2 regions of the Komagataeibacter medellinensis NBRC 3288 genome follow, and region 1 is predicted to be linked to the other one. Evidence: predicted binding sites of a transcription regulator. Region 1 holds the regulator's gene; the other holds the start of a gene.
What was found. Region 1 encodes LexA, which represses DNA repair genes until DNA is damaged. Its sites were predicted from a motif close to TGTTCTANNTANGTTC; they were not measured.
Positions count from the first base shown of each region.

Region 2: the regulator LexA is predicted to act here: its motif matches at 5,749-5,764, upstream of radA (DNA repair protein RadA).

Region 1 is NC_016027.1:675,687-684,095, forward strand. It holds gene GLX_RS03055 (DUF4167 domain-containing protein) at 1-162, shown strand, start outside; gene GLX_RS03060 (hypothetical protein) at 227-475, opposite strand; gene GLX_RS03065 (adenosylmethionine--8-amino-7-oxononanoate transaminase) at 523-1,794, opposite strand; gene GLX_RS03070 (aminotransferase class I/II-fold pyridoxal phosphate-dependent enzyme) at 1,858-3,054, shown strand; gene GLX_RS03075 (alpha/beta fold hydrolase) at 3,055-3,714, shown strand; gene bioD (dethiobiotin synthase) at 3,711-5,120, shown strand; gene lexA (transcriptional repressor LexA) at 5,114-5,785, opposite strand; gene GLX_RS03090 (molybdopterin molybdotransferase MoeA) at 5,909-7,117, opposite strand; gene rpmG (50S ribosomal protein L33) at 7,277-7,444, shown strand; gene GLX_RS03100 (FtsB family cell division protein) at 7,523-7,852, opposite strand; gene eno (phosphopyruvate hydratase) at 7,911-8,409, opposite strand, start outside.
Region 2 is NC_016027.1:1,951,824-1,960,232, reverse strand. It holds gene GLX_RS09145 (lysylphosphatidylglycerol synthase domain-containing protein) at 1-489, shown strand, start outside; gene GLX_RS09140 (MMPL family transporter) at 632-3,226, shown strand; gene GLX_RS09135 (DUF3297 family protein) at 3,375-3,626, opposite strand; gene GLX_RS09130 (IMPACT family protein) at 3,686-4,312, opposite strand; gene radA (DNA repair protein RadA) at 4,309-5,715, opposite strand; gene GLX_RS09120 (transposase) at 5,899-6,174, opposite strand; gene GLX_RS19350 (hypothetical protein) at 6,149-6,271, opposite strand; gene GLX_RS09115 (prephenate dehydrogenase/arogenate dehydrogenase family protein) at 6,397-7,299, opposite strand; gene GLX_RS09110 (lysylphosphatidylglycerol synthase domain-containing protein) at 7,345-8,409, opposite strand, start outside.

The DNA.
Region 1 (8,409 bases):
AGCGCCACCGCAGCCATGCCGGAAGAAGTGGCCCCTCAGCCCAGCGTTGCGGCCGTGCCCGAACCGGCCCCCGCACCCCGCGCACCGCGCACCGCGCGCGCGCCGCGCCGCGCCAAACCACCAGTGGAAAAGAAGGAAGAACTGGAATCCAGTTCCTCCTGATCCACCAAAAAAACCCACCTGCGTTGCGGGTGGGTTTTTTGCATGCCAATACGATCTGGTAACCCTACCCGACCAGTCGCCAGACCTTACGCTTGCGACCGTCATCGGCTTCAGGCGCGTCTTCCACTGTGACCAGACCCTGGTTACGCAGCGCCTGCAGGGCCAGGCGGGCATGGTAGGTGCCCAGTTCGGGAAACAGGTCACCGATTTCCTTGACCGAACGCGCCCTGCCGTCAGACAGGATCTTCAGCACGATCTGCCGTTTGCTGTCATGATTTGTCATGCGCCAGGATCGATGCTGAAAAAAAGTCATACCCTTCCCATACCAGATACCGCCCCAATGGCCTAGTCATCCATCGGTCAAACCTGCCCCTGATGGGCCAGAACCGTGTGAATGGCGGCTGTAAGCCTACTCAGTTCAGCAGGCGTGATGGTGAAGGCCGGGGTCAGGTATATGATAGTACGAAAGGGACGGACCCACACACCCTGCGCCACCAGCGCCGCCTTGAGCGCATTCATGTCCGCTATGCGCGCAAGCTCCACCACACCGATCGCACCCATCACCCGCACATCCACAACACCGGGTAGGTGCCGGCAGGCTTCCAACTCACTACGCATCTGCGCCTCAATTTGAGCCACCTGCGTCAGGCGCGGTTCACACGCGAACAGGTCGAGGGAGGCATTGGCACAGGCACAGGCCATAGCATTGGCCATGAAGGTCGGCCCATGCATGAGCGCGTGCAGCGGGTTATCGGACAGAAACGCCTCGAATACATGACGACGCGCGACTGTGGCGGCTAGCGCCATAGTGCCGCCCGTCAGCGCCTTGGACAGCGTGATGATATCGGGCACGATGCCTGCCTGCTCGCAGGCAAACAGGGTGCCGGTACGGCCAAAACCGGTAAAGATCTCATCAAGGATCAGCAGCACGCCATGCCGGTCAGCCAACTGGCGCAGGGTAAGCAGCACATCGGGGGAATGGAACAGCATGCCACCAGCACCCTGCACCAGCGGCTCGACAATGATCGCGGCAATTTGGCCCGCCGATTGCGCCAGCAGGTTGTCCAGCGCCTGCGTGCTGGCCGCATCCACCGGCAGCTCGGCCATAAAATGCTCGGGCAGGGCGCCTGCGTACAGGCTGTGCATTCCCTCATCAGGATCGCATACGGCCATGGTGGCCATCGTATCCCCATGATAACCGCCCCGGAACGCCAGTAGCCGGGTGCGTCCCCGCTCCCCACGGTTAAGCCAGTACTGGATTGCCATTTTCATCGCCACCTCAACGGCGACGGACCCGGAATCGGTAAAGAACACTCGCTCCAGATCACCCGGCAGCAGGGCCGCCAGCCGTGTGGCCAGTGTCAGGGCAGGTTCATTGACCAGCCCGCCAAACATGACATGCGGCATGCATGCCAACTGCGCCTGCACCGCCTGGCGGATATGGGGATGATTGTAGCCGTGGCAGGCGGTCCACCACGAGGCGATGCCATCCAGCAGTTCCGAGCCATCCGCCAGCGTTATGGTGCGGCCCTGTGTGGCAACGACGGGCAGGGGGGACGGGGCCGTCTGCATCTGGGCGTAGGGCAGCCAGACATGGTGCATGCCCCGTTCCAGCCATTGTGGTCCACGCATGGACTGTCTCCATATGATATTGCGTTGGCGGGATTGACCGGAGCAGCCTGCTCCGGCAGGAGAATGCGCTTCATGGCCGGTTTTGATCCAATTTTCCAGACAGCACTTGACCGCATGGCGGCCCGGCACACCCGACGCGTGCTGCGCCCCGTGCGCCCGGTGGGGGCGGCCACCGTCCTGCGTGATGGGCGCAGGCTGATCAATTTCTCCGCCAACGACTATCTTGGCCTGTCCCATCATCCCGCCCTGCGCGCACGGGCAGCGCAGTGGCTGTCCGAAGACGGCACCGGGGCCGGGGCATCGCGGCTTGTAACCGGCACAACTGCACGGCATATGGCGGTCGAGGCTCGGCTTGCAGCCTTCAAGGGCGCGCAGGCGGCGTTACTGTTGGCCAGCGGGTGGCAGGCCAATGCCTCGGTGCTGGCAGCCGTACTGCGGCTGGCGGCGGAGCAGGGCGCGCCACCTCTGGTCTTTGCCGACCGGCTGAACCATGCCAGCCTGCATCAGGGCTGCATGGCGGCAGGCATGCGCCAGATCCGCTTTCACCATAACGACCTCAACCATCTGGAACACCTGCTTGCACACCATGCGGACAGGCCCGGCATGCGGGTGATCGTGACCGAAAGCGTGTTCAGCATGGATGGTGACCAGACCGACATGGCGCGCCTGAGCGCCATTGGCCGCGCCTATGGCGCATTTACCTATGTGGATGAAGCCCATGCCACAGGCGTGCTTGGCCCGCAGGGGCGCGGGCTGTGCGCGGGGCATGACATCGATCTGGTGATGGGCACGTTCAGCAAGGCGCTGGGCGGGTTCGGGGCGTTTGTCACCGGCACGCAGGCCATGTGCGACTGGCTGCTCAATGCCTGCTCGGGGTTTGTGTTCACCACAGCGCCGCCGCCTGCGGTACTGGGAGCGATGGACGCCGCCCTTGAACTGCTGCCCACGCTGGATGCCGAACGCGGGCAGCTTGCACGTAATGCGGCACGTATCCGCGGCGTGATCCGTAACTGTGGCCTTTCCCCCGAACCTTCCACCACCCAGATCATACCAATCATGCTGGGCGAGGCCGCGCGGGCACTGGCATTTGCCACGGCACTTGAAGCCCGTGGCATCCTGGCCACCGCCATCAGGCCACCCACCGTACCGCCCGGTGGCAGCCGTATCCGACTTGCGCTCAGCGCGGCCCATACAGACGACATGATCGACCAGTTGGCTACGGCCATCCCCGCTGCCCTGCGTGAGATTGAAGGCACCTGAATGACAGCGGCACTTCCCATCGTTTTCGTGCATGGCTGGGCGTTTGACCCGACAGTATGGGACCAGACCCGCACCGCGCTTGGGACTGCCCGGACGCAATGCCTCGATTTCGGTTTTTTCTCGTCACACCCGGCCATGGCTCTACCTACGCAGCCCTATATCGGGGTGGGGCACTCACTCGGTGCGCTGTGGCTGCTGCGCCACCATGGTCCCTTGTGCCAGGGCCTGCTGCTGATCAACGGCTTCAGCCGATTCAGTGCTGCACCGGACTTTGCCCATGGCATTCCCCCGCGCGTGATCGGGCGCATGCGGACGGGACTTCAGCACGCACCGGCGGGCATGCTACGCACCTTCCGCATGCGCGCGGGCATCGACGCACCCGTGCCGTCCCATATTGCGTGCGACCGGCTGGAGCAGGGGCTGGGCATCCTGATAGATATGGATTGCAGGCCCGACCTGCGCCACGCCACATGCCCCGTACAGGTCATGGCGGGTATGCACGATACCATAGCCCCCCCGGACCTGACACGGGCCTGCTTCCCCCCCGATGGACCGATTGCCACCCGATGGCTCGATGGCCGCCATCTGCTGCCCCTGACCCATGCGGTGCAATGCGCCCATGCGATTGCCGACCTGACCCGACGGATAACCCCGCCATGACCCCTACCGCGCGCATTGCCGCCCGCTTTGACGCAGCCGATGGCTATGAACAGGCAGCCCGCATCCAGCGCATTGCCGCAATGGAACTGGCACGCCGCATCAGTTGCCAGCATGGCCGGGAGGCACCCGTCCGCATTCTGGAAATCGGCTGCGGCACTGGCCTGCTGACCCGTGAACTCCGCAGGCTCTTTCCCCATGCCCATATTACCGCAACCGACATCGCCCCACGCATGCTGGAACGACTGGCCGCACAGATGCCTGGTGACAAACGCCTGAGCCTGCATGTCATGGATGGTGAAACCCCCGACCTGCCCGGCCCCTTCGACCTGATCTGCTCCAGTCTGGCCATGCAGTGGTTCCACAACCGTAGGGCTGCCCTACTGTCCCTTGCTACCCTGTTGTTACCGGGGGGACAGATGGCTCTGGCCACGCTGGCGGCCGGAAGCTTTGCCCGATGGCGGGCAGCCTACGCGCATGCAGGCGTGGCCTGCCCCATGCCGCATTATCCCACACCCGATACGCTACAGGGCGAATGGCCCACAATGGGCGCAGGACTATGGCAGGTTGCAGAAATTATTGATACGCCCGCCACCCCGCTGGCTTTTGTGCGTGAACTCAGGGCTATAGGCGCCACCCATACCACGCACCCACCCGCCACGGCAGGCCAGATGCGCCGCGTGCTGGCGGCGGCGCAGGCCCATCATCCCTTCGTCGTCTCCTACCATGTAGCTTACGGGCAGTTTAACCGTGCTGCATGGCCCGGCGTGTTTGTGACCGGCACCGATACGGATGTGGGCAAGACCGTGGCGTCCGCAGCCCTGGTGCAGGCATGGAACGCAGCTTACTGGAAGCCGCTGCAAAGTGGCACGGATGATGCACCGGCGGACAGCACGAGCGTGCGGCAGCTTGCGGAGCTGGATGCTTCACGGCTCTATCCCCCTGCCGCAAGCTTCGGCGCCTCCCTCTCGCCCGAGGACGCGGCCGCCCATGCCCACACCCACATCGACCCCGCTGCCATTGCCCTGCCACCCCATACCGCCGCACGCGGCCCACTGGTGGTAGAAGGGGCAGGGGGCGTGTTCGTGCCCATTGCCGAAAATTATCTGATGATCGACCTCATGGTCAGGCTTGGGCTGCCGGTGGTTCTGGTCGCACGCAGCGCGCTTGGCACGATCAACCACACGCTGCTCAGCCTGGCCGCCCTACGCGCGCGCGGGCTGCACGTGGCAGGGATTATCCTGAACGGCCAGCCCGAACCGCTTGCCCGCAGCGCCATAGAACGGCACGGACAGGTGCGGATACTGGCTGAGTTTCCGCGCCTTTCCCCCATGGGGCCACAGGCGGTGGCCCAACTGGCCAGCCGCCTGCCAACATGGGCGCAGGTTATGGATGGGAGCGTTCAGTAACGGCGGATCAGTCCCGCCAGCGTGCCCTGAACACTAACACGCGCAGCAGGCAGCAGGCGGGTTTCGTAACGGATATTGGCCGGAATAAGCGCGATCTCGCCCCCTTCGTGGCGGATGCGCTTAAGGGTCACTTCATCGCCATCAATCAGGGCCACGACAATCTGGCCATCGCTGGCATGTGCGCCCTCGCGAATGATCACCATGTCCCCGTCCAGAATGCCGGCATCCTGCATCGAATCCCCCGTTACCTCCAGCGCATAGTGGCTGGCCTTGCCCAGCATGTCCGCCGGGACGGCAATGCGGGTGGTGTCAGTGGAGATCGCCTCGATCGGGTTACCCGCCGCCACGCGGCCCACAAAAGGCACTTCCACGACCGGAACCTGGAATGCAGCGACGGGCATCATGCCGGGCGCGGGATCAGGCTGTTCCACAGGGGATGGCATCGTCTCGATATCCGGCAGGCGCAGGATTTCCAGCGCACGGGCACGGTGGTGCCTGCGGTGCAGGAATCCCCGCTCCTCCAACGCGGAAATCAGGCGGTGGATACCGGATTTGGAACGCAGGCCAAGCGCATCCTTCATTTCATCGAAAGAAGGAGAAAACCCGGTCCTGCGCAGATGACCATCTATGAATAGCAAAAGCTCATGCTGTTTTTTCGTAAGCATACCACATGTCCTTTTGCCGGGGGCGCTGGTACCGACGCGGAAGTGCGGCGGAACAAACCAAAAACCTGTTTTTGTGTTCTATATTGGTTCCATCCGTTCCGTCAACCGGCTTCAACGCCTGCGTCAGGCCATTGCAGGGTCGATACGGATGATCTCGCACACATCCCCCCGTTGCGCCGCAGGGGCATGGGGCGCGCGCAGTACCAGCGCCTGGCTCTGTGCCAGAATATGTAGCATGGCCGAGTCCTGCATGGAAAAAGGGGTGGCCACAAGCTGACCCTGTTCATTGTGGGTAAGGGTCGCGCGCAGGTGGTCCATGCGCTGGTCATTGGCCGGCACATCCGCCCCCAGAACCGCCCGTACCGGCGGTTTGACCGGCTGCGCCATGCCCGCCATGCGCCGCAGGGCGGGCAACACGAACACAATGGAACACACGAAGGCCGCCACCGGGTTGCCCGGCAGGCCGATAAAGGGCAGGCGCCCCAGATGGCCGTACATGAGCGGCTTGCCCGGCCGCATTGCGATCTTCCAGAAATCGGTCGTCATGCCGACCTGTTCCAGGCATCGCCGCACCAGGTCATGGCTACCCACGCTTGCCCCGCCCGCGGTGACCAGCATGTCCACACCATCGACCATGCGTTCCAGCGCCGCAAGGTCGGCCATGTCATCACGCAGGGCTGGCAGCATGACCGGTTCTGCCCCTGCCGCACGCAGCAGGGCCGCCAGCATGGGCGTATTGGAATTGGCAATCTGCCCGGTCCCGACCGGGCTACCAGGAAGCAGCAGTTCATCACCCGTGGCGGCAATGGCCACACGCGGGCGGCGCGTGACTGTAAGCCACGCATGGTTGGCGGCGGCAGCTACGCCCACATCCTGCGCCGCAAGCCTGCGCCCCGCCGGGATAACGACTTCCCCTGCCGAAAAATCCTGTCCCCGGTGGCGCACATAGGTACCGGGGGACAGGGTATGGGTAGTCGCGACATGAGTGCCATCGGCCTGCGCGTTTTCCTGTATCAGGACCGCATCGGTGCCAGCTGGCATGAGGCTGCCGGTAAAGATGCGCACACATTCCCCAGCTCCCACCGCACCCGCAAAAGGATGGCCCGCCGGTGCATGGCCGATGCAGGTGAGGGACACGCCCCCCGCCGACAGGTCGGCCGCGCGCACGGCATAACCATCCATGGAAGAGACATCGGCAGGCGGGTTGGATACAAGGGCGACCACGGGTGCCGCACTGACACGCCCGCAGGCTTCGCTCAGAGCCACAACCTCGGCAGGTAAGGGTAAAACCCCTGCCAGAATCCGTCTACGCGCTTCCGAAACACTCAACATTATGCGGAACACTCCTTTTTTTGCCCGTTATGGGTAAATTTAAGCAGAAATATCGGTCGGGGTGCTTGACCTCCGCCTTGTGTATGCGCATTTTCCGCCCACTTGAACCACTGCTGCACCTAAGTGTTCCAGCAGCGGCGGAGCAGTGCTGAGGATATCATGGCCAAGAGCAACACCATTCAGATCAAACTCGTTTCCACGGCGGACACCGGCTACTTCTATGTGACCAAGAAGAACGCCCGCGCCCAGACCGGCAAGATGGAACTGCGGAAATATGACCCCGTGGCACGCAAGCACGTGGCCTTCCGCGAAGCGAAGATCAAATAACCTTCCGCCCTGGCGGATACAAAAAACCCCGGCGGAAACGACCGGGGTTTTTTTGTATCATCGTTCCGGCCAGCGCGGTCAGTACAGATGGTCATGATCACCATAAGGCACGACAATTTCGTCCTGGCGGGCAAGGTTCTGCATGGAACGGGCACGCTCATCCAGCAGGTCGGTATCCAGCGCGCCCTCTTTCAGGCCGCGTACGCGGCGTAGCCAGACTTCCTGCTCGGCTGTGGCATCCTTTTGGGCGGAACGGGCTTCAGCCAGCAGGTGCAGCTGCGTTGCATAGCTGTGCAGCCCGTGTTCCCCGCGCATGACGTTCCAGCCAAAATAGGCCGTCAGCCCGATAAACAGGGCAGGGGGAATGGTTGCGTGCAGCACACGCCGGATGATCTTGCCCAGTTGCATTACGCTTTTCCCCCTACCTTGGTATACCGGACGGGATTACCCCGTCCGGTGTAGCCTGTCACCCGTTCTTCAGGATGGTGCGCCCGGCATAGCGGGCAGCGGTGGCCAGTTCGTTCTCGATACGGATGAGCTGGTTGTATTTCGCGGTCCGGTCCGAACGCGAGAGCGAACCGGTCTTGATCTGCCCGCAATTGGTCGCAACCGCCAGGTCGGCAATCGTGCTGTCTTCAGTCTCGCCCGAGCGGTGGCTCATCACTGCCGTATAGCCCGCATGCTGGGCCATCTGTACGGCTTCCAGCGTCTCGCTCAACGTGCCGATCTGGTTGACCTTGACCAGCAGCGAATTGGCCACACCATCCTTGATGCCCCGACGCAGGCGATCCGGGTTGGTCACGAACAGGTCATCGCCCACCAGTTGCAGCTTGTGACCAAGATTTTCGGTCAGTTCGGCCCAGCCTTCCCAGTCATCTTCCGCAAGCCCATCCTCGATGGAGATGATGGGGTAACGGGCGGACAGGTCGGCCAGGTAGGCGATCATGCCAGCGGCATCAAGGCTC
Region 2 (8,409 bases), 1.3 Mb from region 1:
GTTTCAGTGGTGGAAAAGCTGCTGGTACGCATTGCCGCCCATCTGGGATGGGACGGGGTAGAAGACATCCGTGGTCTGCATGACGAGATCCTGACACTATACCGTACGCACGAGAATTCGCTGCGCGCGGGGGCGATGCAACTGCTGGGCTGGTCGCTTGGCACGTTCGAGGTTTTCGTGGTCCTGCACGCCATGAGGCACCCGCTTTCCCTTGCTGACAGTTTTGTGATCGAAAGCGTGGGCCAGGCTGCGAAGTCGGCGGGATTTGCCGTACCGGGTGCTCTTGGCGTGTCGGAAGGGGGGTATGTCATCATCGGCGGGCTGTTCGGGCTGTCCCCGCAGGCAGGCATCGCGCTCTCGCTCATCAAGCGTCTGCGCGAGATTGCATGGGGGCTGCCCTCGCTCGTGGCATGGCAGGTGATGGAAATGCGCTGGGTACGCCCAGATCCTGCCACCGCCAAGGAAATACACATGACCGGTCGGTCATGATGTGATGACGGGCCGCGCGGTACAGAGTGTAATAAAGAACCACCTTGCATAGGGGCCACATCATGGGCCAAACCGGGCTTCTTCACCGACTGCCGCGCTCCATGCGGCACGGCGTGGGTTTCTGAAGGGCTGAATACTCGTCATGCTATCGGTACCGCTTGGGCGTCTTGTCGCTTTCTGTTCCCGTCATGCCATTGCGGTCGTGGTGGCCTTTGCGCTCCTGATCACGGGGGCGACCTATGCCAGCTATGCGCTGCTTGGTGTCACAACCGATACGGACCAGATGTTCTCGTCCTCGCTGGACTGGAAGAAACGCTCCGAAGAGATGGGTCGCCTGTTCCCCCAGAAGCAGGACCAGCTTGTTGCCGTAATCGACGCCGCCCTGCCCGAGGAAGCCCAGCAGACCGCGCTGGCGCTGGCGGCAAGGCTGCGCGATGACCACACCCATTTCAATTACGTCACCACACCGCAGACCGATCCCTACCTTGTGCGCAACGGGCTGATGTTCCTTGACCCCAAGGCACTGGAGCGCGTGCTCAACACCACCATCACCGCTCAGCCCTTCCTGAGCGAACTGGCCGCCGACCCATCGGGGCGTGGGCTGTTCGATGCGCTGAACCTGATCGCGCTGGGCATAAACCAGGGGCAGGCCGACCTTGGCCCCTTCCGCCCGGCGCTGGACGGTTTTGCCACCACGCTGGAGCATGCCGTGTCCAGCACGCCCGAACCCCTTTCGTGGGAGCGGCTGCTGGCGGGAGATCTGGCCGACCTTGGGGGCAAGTTCCAGTTTGTCGTGACCCAGCCCAAGCTAGATTATGATTCCTTCCAGCCCGGCGGTGCCGCGGCCGATGCGATCCGCGAAGCCGCCAATGCTCTGCCCTTTGTCAAAAGCGGGCGGGCACATGTCCATATAACGGGTGACACCCAGATCGCGGACGAGGAATTCGCCACCGTGGCCGAGGGCATGGTGGCAGGGCTGCTCGGCTCTCTGGTTCTGGTCTCGTTGTGGCTGGTCCTTGCCGTGCATACGTGGCGGGTAATCGTGCCCATCATCATCACACTGGTCTCGGGCCTGCTGCTGACCACGGGCTTCGCGGCCATTGTGGTGGGCAAGCTGAACCTGATCTCAGTGGCGTTCGCCATCCTGTTCGTTGGTATCGCAGTGGATTTTGCCATCCAGTTTTCGGTCCGCTTTCGCGCGCAGGCGCTGCCCGACGGGTCGGCGCCGGGCATTGTGCAGGCGCTGGAGCAGACAGGTAACGAGACCGGCCACCAGATTCTTGTTGCCGCCATGGCGACATCGGCGGGCTTCCTGGCCTTTACGCCCACCGCCTTTGTCGGCGTGGCCCAACTTGGGCTGATCGCGGGCTTTGGCATGGTGTTTGCATTCCTGTGCACGCTTACGCTGCTGCCTGCCCTGCTGCGGCTGTTCCGCCCCACGGCGGGGCATGGCACAATCGGCTTTGGCTGGGCACGCCCGGTGGATAAGGCCATCCGCCACCACCGCAAGCCCATACTGGCGGCATTTGTCGCGGTTGCGCTGGTGGGCGTGGCGCTGGTGCCGCGCCTGACCTTCGATGCCGACCCGCTGCATACCAAGAACCCGAAATCCGAAGGTATGGTCACGCTGGGCATGCTGATGTCCGAACCACAGTATTCGCCCTATACAGTGGATATCCTGATGCCCGGCCTGGATCAGGCCGCCGCCATGTCGGACAAGGTTTCCGCCCTGCCGATGGTGCATGACGCGCTGTGGCTCGGCTCCCTCGTGCCGGCCGACCAGAAGACCAAGCTGCCGCTGATACAGGATGCCGCCAGCATTATGCTGCCCACCCTGATCGTACCTAACCCCAAACCGGCACCGGATGCGGCCGAACTGAAGGCCGCCGCCGCCAAGACCGCGGCTGCACTGGGCGGCGTACTGGACAAGCTGCCCGCAGGCGACCCGCTGCGGCGTATCCAGTCCGCCCTTGCCCATCTGTCCCAGACGGATGACAAGCGTATCCTGGCCACCAATGAAGCACTGGTGCGCTTCCTGCCCATGCAGCTCGACATGCTGCGCGACATGTTGCAGGTCAAGCCGGTCAGCATTACCGACGTGCCGCAGCAACTGGCACGGGACTACCTGCTGCCTGACGGTCGCGCGCTGGTCGAGGTGCACCCGACAAAAGAGATGAAGGGCAACCACGCGCTGCATATCTATGTCAGCGAGATCCAGAAGATTGCCCCGATGGCCGCGGGTTCCGCCATCGACATCGTGCAGAGTGCCGCAACAATGGTGCACGCCTTTGTCACGGCGGCGGCGGCGGCCATTGTCATGATCGCCATCATTCTGGCCGTCGCCCTGCGCAGGCTGCTTGATACGGCGCTGGTGCTTGCCCCCCTGCTGCTCTCGGCACTGATGACGGTCATCCTGATCATCGTGGTGCCCGAGCAGCTGAACTTCGCCAACATCATCGCACTCCCCCTGCTGCTGGGGGTGGGTGTGTCGTTCAACATCTACTTCGTCATGAACTGGCGGGCGGGCATCACCTCGCCGCTGTCCAGCCCGACGGCGCGCGCGGTGCTGTTCTCGGCGCTGACCACGGGCACGGCGTTCGGCTCGCTGGCGGCATCGCACCATCCGGGCACAGCCAGTATGGGCCGCCTGCTACTGCTCTCGCTGGCCTGCACGCTGGTGGCGACGCTGGTCTTTGTGCCCGCCCTGCTGCCCAAGCGCGCGATCGACAAGGAATGACGCCCCCTAACAGGGAAGACAAAAAAGGCCGCATCCCGATGGGGGCGGCCTTTTTTCATGGAAAAATTTTTGGGTGCCGCCATTTTTCAAAAAGGCGGTATTCTTTCAAAGCTTTTTGAAAAAAGCTTCACCAAAAACTTTTATCCTTTTATTCGCTTTCTGCGCTGGTCTTGAACCAGACCTCGACCGGACCTGTGACCTTCATGGTCATCGGGTTGCCAAAGCGGTCCGTGGCACGCCCCACCGCCAGGCGCACCCAGCCTTCGCTGATGCAGTATTCCTCGACATTGGTTTTCTCAACGCCCTTGAAGCGCACGCCAATGCCGCGATCAAGCAGGGACTCGTTATAAAAGGCGCTGGCGGGATTGACGGACAGACGGTCCGGCGGGGTATCGGTCATGGCTTGTCTTTTTTCCGTATGCTGAACGTGAAACGCTGTCTGACATAGCGACAATGCCGTTAGTCTCCAACACCCTGACCTACATCTTCTTCCACCACGCGGATTACCGCCTGCCCACGGGTGATGTCGGTAATGCGGGTGCGGACCTCCGCCTCTCGTATCGTGGGCAGAGCAACATGCATGCCGACACCTGCCGCACCAAAATCCTCGCCCACGATCTGGCAGTCCATGCTTTCCAGCCGCGCACGCAGCAGGGCATGTTCGGAAAAACCGCAGGTAAAGGTCAGATCCACCATGTCCACGATCGGGACGCGGGGGGCAGTACGCAGGCATTCCGCCGCCGTGCCGCCATAGGCACGCACCAGACCGCCCACCCCCAGCTTGGTGCCGCCAAACCACCGCGTAACCACGACTACGGTGCGGTCGAAACCCTGCCCCTCGATCACCTGCAGGATGGGGCGGCCCGCCGTGCCGCCGGGTTCCCCCGCATCATCACTGCGATAGGTCTGGCCGATCAGGTAGGCCCAGCAGTTATGGGTGGCGTCGGGATCGCTGACGGAGGCTATGAATTCCATGGCTTCCGTCGGGGTGGAAACGGGGGCTGCCTGTGCCAGAAATATACTTTTCTTTATGTCGCGCTCCAGCATTACGGGTTCACGCAGCATGAAGCGTTCGGGCGCGCTCACGCCTCGGCCTCCTCCATTCCGGCCGTGAACAGGCTGACAAGATCTCCCAGATGGCCGATTTCCTGTATGCCCAGACCGTCCGGGGCCGTGGGCTTACGGTTACCGCGTGCGATACGACGCGGCAGGAAAGCGTGCTCGAAGCCCAGCTTGTGGGCTTCCTTAAGCCGTGTATCAGGTTGCGAGACCTGACGGATCTCGCCTGACAGGCCAACCTCGCCAAAATAGACCGAACCGGCACTGGTGGGCTGACCGGTTGCGGCGGACACAAGGGCCGCGGCCACGGCCATGTCGGCCGCAGGCTCCCCAACGCGCAGGCCGCCTGCGATATTGAGATGGACATCCATGGCGTTGAGCTTGATGCCACAGCGGGCTTCCAGCACGGCCAGCAGCATGTTCAGCCGCCCGGTATCCCACCCCACGACCGCACGCCGCGCCCCGCCATCCCCTGCCTTGGGGGAAAGCAGGGCCTGCACTTCCAGCAGCACGGGGCGCGTACCCTCCATGCCCGCGAACACGGCAGAGCCCGCGATATGCCCGCGCCGTTCGGCCAGGAACAGGGCGGAAGGATTGGGCACTTCCTCCAACCCCTGATCGGTCATGGCGAACACGCCGATTTCGTCAGTTGCGCCAAAGCGGTTCTTGGCCGCGCGCAGGATACGGAACTGGTGCCCGCGATCGCCTTCAAAATACATGACCGCATCAACCATGTGTTCCAGCACGCGCGGGCCTGCCAGTGCGCCTTCCTTGGTCACGTGGCCCACAAGGATCAGGCTGAAGCCGCGCTGCTTGGCCAGGCGGATCAGTTCAAACGCACAGGCGCGGACCTGGCTTACGGTGCCGGGTGCGCTTTCCACCGTTTCCATCCACATGGTCTGGATCGAGTCGATCACGACCAGCGCCAGATCCTTTTCCGCATCCAGTGTTGCGGCAATATCGGCCACGTTGATAGCGGCGGCGAGTTCCAGCGTGGGCGCTTCCAGCCCCAGCCTGCGGGCACGCAGGCGGATCTGGTCCACCGCTTCCTCGCCCGAAATGTACATGACCTTGCGCCCGGCACGCGCCAGCGCACACGCACCCTGCAGTAGCAACGTGGACTTGCCGATACCAGGATCCCCCCCCACCAGCACGACCGATGCTGGCACAAGCCCACCGCCCAGTACGCGATCAAGTTCACCGATACAGGTTTCAATGCGTGGTGGCGGCGGCGTATCCCCGCCAAGGCCCACAAGATTGATCCGCGCGCCGGTGCGCCTGCGGGCATTGGTACCGCCGGTTGCGGTGGGTTCGACCGTTTCCTCGACAATACTGTTCCACGCACCACAGGCATCGCACCGGCCCGACCACTTGGAAAACACCGCCCCGCAGGACTGACAGACAAAACGGTTAGCGGGCCGACGCGCCATGATGGCTCCTTGGACAAGAACAGATCGTGTATATCACATATATGGAACAACCGGCCGCTTAGCCAAACGGAGAAAAGTTTTTGGTGAAGATTTTTTCAAAAAGCTTTGAAAGAACGCCGCTTTTTGAAAAAAGGGGGCACCCAGAAACTGTTTACTTTAATATTTATCCGGGCCTGTTGGGAATTATCTTGAATTGATGACTGCGCTAACGAGAGAGATCATGGCTGCGCATGATCTGTCAGTCTTCTCGCTTCGCATGGCGATGCGGCTGAACTCCTTGAGCTTGCAGAAGACGTTCTTGATGAGATGGCGTGCTTTGAACAGGGCGCCATCGAAGGGGCGCCTGTCGATGCGGTTTTTGCGCTGGGGAATAACCACGCAGGTGCCTTGCGCGTGTAGGGCGTCCACGATCCAGTGGACGTCAAACGCCTTGTCAGCAAGAATTCCCTCGAAATCCACCGGTCCGCGCTATCCATAAGACCGCTTCGATAAAGAGGCGATTATCCTTCCCGCTGCATCCCCGATCCGTCTTCTTGCCAAGGCATAGCGGTTCCATTTTCGCCCATTGGGCATCGGTCAGGATGAAGCGATCCATCTCAACTTTGAAACGCATTGCGGCCCTTTAGAAAACCCGATTCCAAACAGGCCTCAAAAAGCTGCACCAAAAACTTCTTTTCGTTTTCAGGCCTGACGATTCTCGATCAGGCTGCGCCGGATGGCGCGGCCGCGCTGGATGCGGCTTACGATCACATCCTCATTACCGGTGCGGATGGCGTCCCCCATGGCCTGCGCATCTGCAATGAAGCGGTCGAGCATGTCCAGCAGCGCCTCGCGGTTGTTGAGAAAGATGTCGCGCCACATGGTGGGGTCCGACGCTGCGATGCGCGTGAAGTCCCGAAAGCCCGATGCCGCGAAGTCCAGCACTTCCGATCGGGTTTCATCCGCCAGGTCATCCGCCGTCCCGCATATGGTGAAAGCCAGCAGATGCGGCAGGTGGCTTACGATTGCGCATACCCGGTCATGGTGTTCCACCGTCATGTCGCGCACGCGGGCACCCATCATCTCCCACAGGGTGGTGATGCGGGCGATGGCGGGGGCCGGGGTACTGGCCGGTGGGGTCAGCAGGCACCACCTGTCCTCGAACAGGGTGGCGAAACCGGCATCGGGGCCGGAGAATTCCGTGCCCGCCATGGGGTGTGCGGGGATGAAGGCAATATCGGGATACTGCGCCAGCAGCGGCTGCATCGCTTCCATGACCGTGATCTTGACCGATCCCACCTCGCTCAGGATGGCGCCGGGTTTCATGGTCGGCATGACCTGTGCCGCGACCATGGCAATCGCACCCACCGGCACGCATATGATCACGCAGTCCGCATCACGCGCAGCCGTGGCGGGGTCGGCCTCCACTGCGTCGGCAATGCCCAGTTCGGCCACGCGGGCGCGCACTTCAGGGTTGATGTCGCACGCCACCAGCCTGCGTGCGATGCGCCGGTCTTCCATCGCGCGCCGCAGGATGGATGAGCCGATCAGGCCAGGGCCGATAACGGCCAGTGTATCAAACAGGGGGTAAGACTGGTCCGTCATGGCGCGGTGGTCTGTCCGGCTTTTTGGGTTCACGGGAGGGGAATGTTACTTGCGCGTGGGGTCGTGGGGCTTTTGCAGCACGACGGGGGAGGCGGCAGGTGCGCCATTCCCCTCCGCTGGCGGGATATTGCCTTCCTTGCGGCGTAGGGCACGCATTTCCATGCCCTGCCACAGCAGCAGCATGGGAATGCCAATGACCAGTTCCCGCCCGCGCCGTAGCAGCGACAGTCCCAGCGAGACAGATGGCGCAATGCCAAAGGCCGAACCCAGCGCGATATAGGCCGCTTCCTGCACACCCAGGCCCGCAGGCACCAGGAACGAGACGGACATGATGCCGCAGGCCACGCCCTCGATCGCCACGGCGCCGCTGAAGCCCAGATGCGCACCCAGGAAATAATAGGCAATCCAGATGGTGGCGGCACTGCCCAGCCAGCCCACATAATGCAGGAGCGCGCCCTGAATGATGCGGCCGGGGTGTGACCATATGGCGTCGAAGCGTTCCTGTATGCTGTCGGCGCTGCTGAGCATGGCGTCCTGCCATTGGGCGGCCATGTTGTGGCCCAGTTTGCGGCCCACGCGTTTGAGCAGGTCGCCGCCACGGCGCTGGGTATAGATGAACCCGCCGATTCCCAGGCTGAGCAGCACCAGCCCGATAATGACGGGACGGGCGAACGGGCTGGACTGCTGGTGGGCGACCAGGCACAGCACGGCGGTCAGGATGAACAGGATCTGGCCCATCACCTCGGTGGTGATGTCCACCAGGTTGGCGCAGGCGGCCTCGCTCCCGTCAACATGCCGGCCCTTCGCTCCTGCAAACAGGTCGCTCGAACATGTGGCGCGGATGCCAAGCACCATCCCGCCCAATTGCGAGAACGGCAGGCACGACGCCGCAGCGTCGCGGATCATGCGCGAGACGGTCAGCTGCACCAGCGGAATATCCCGGCAAGCCGCGTGCCACGCAAGACCCAGTATTGCATCAACTGCAAGCTGCGCCACGACGGTCGCCATGAATCCGGTGAATCCGATGGAGACGATGGCCTGCATGACCGACCCCGCCCCGAACCACGCGGTGCAGCCGGTAAGCAGGGCCAGGCCAAGAATGGCCAGCAG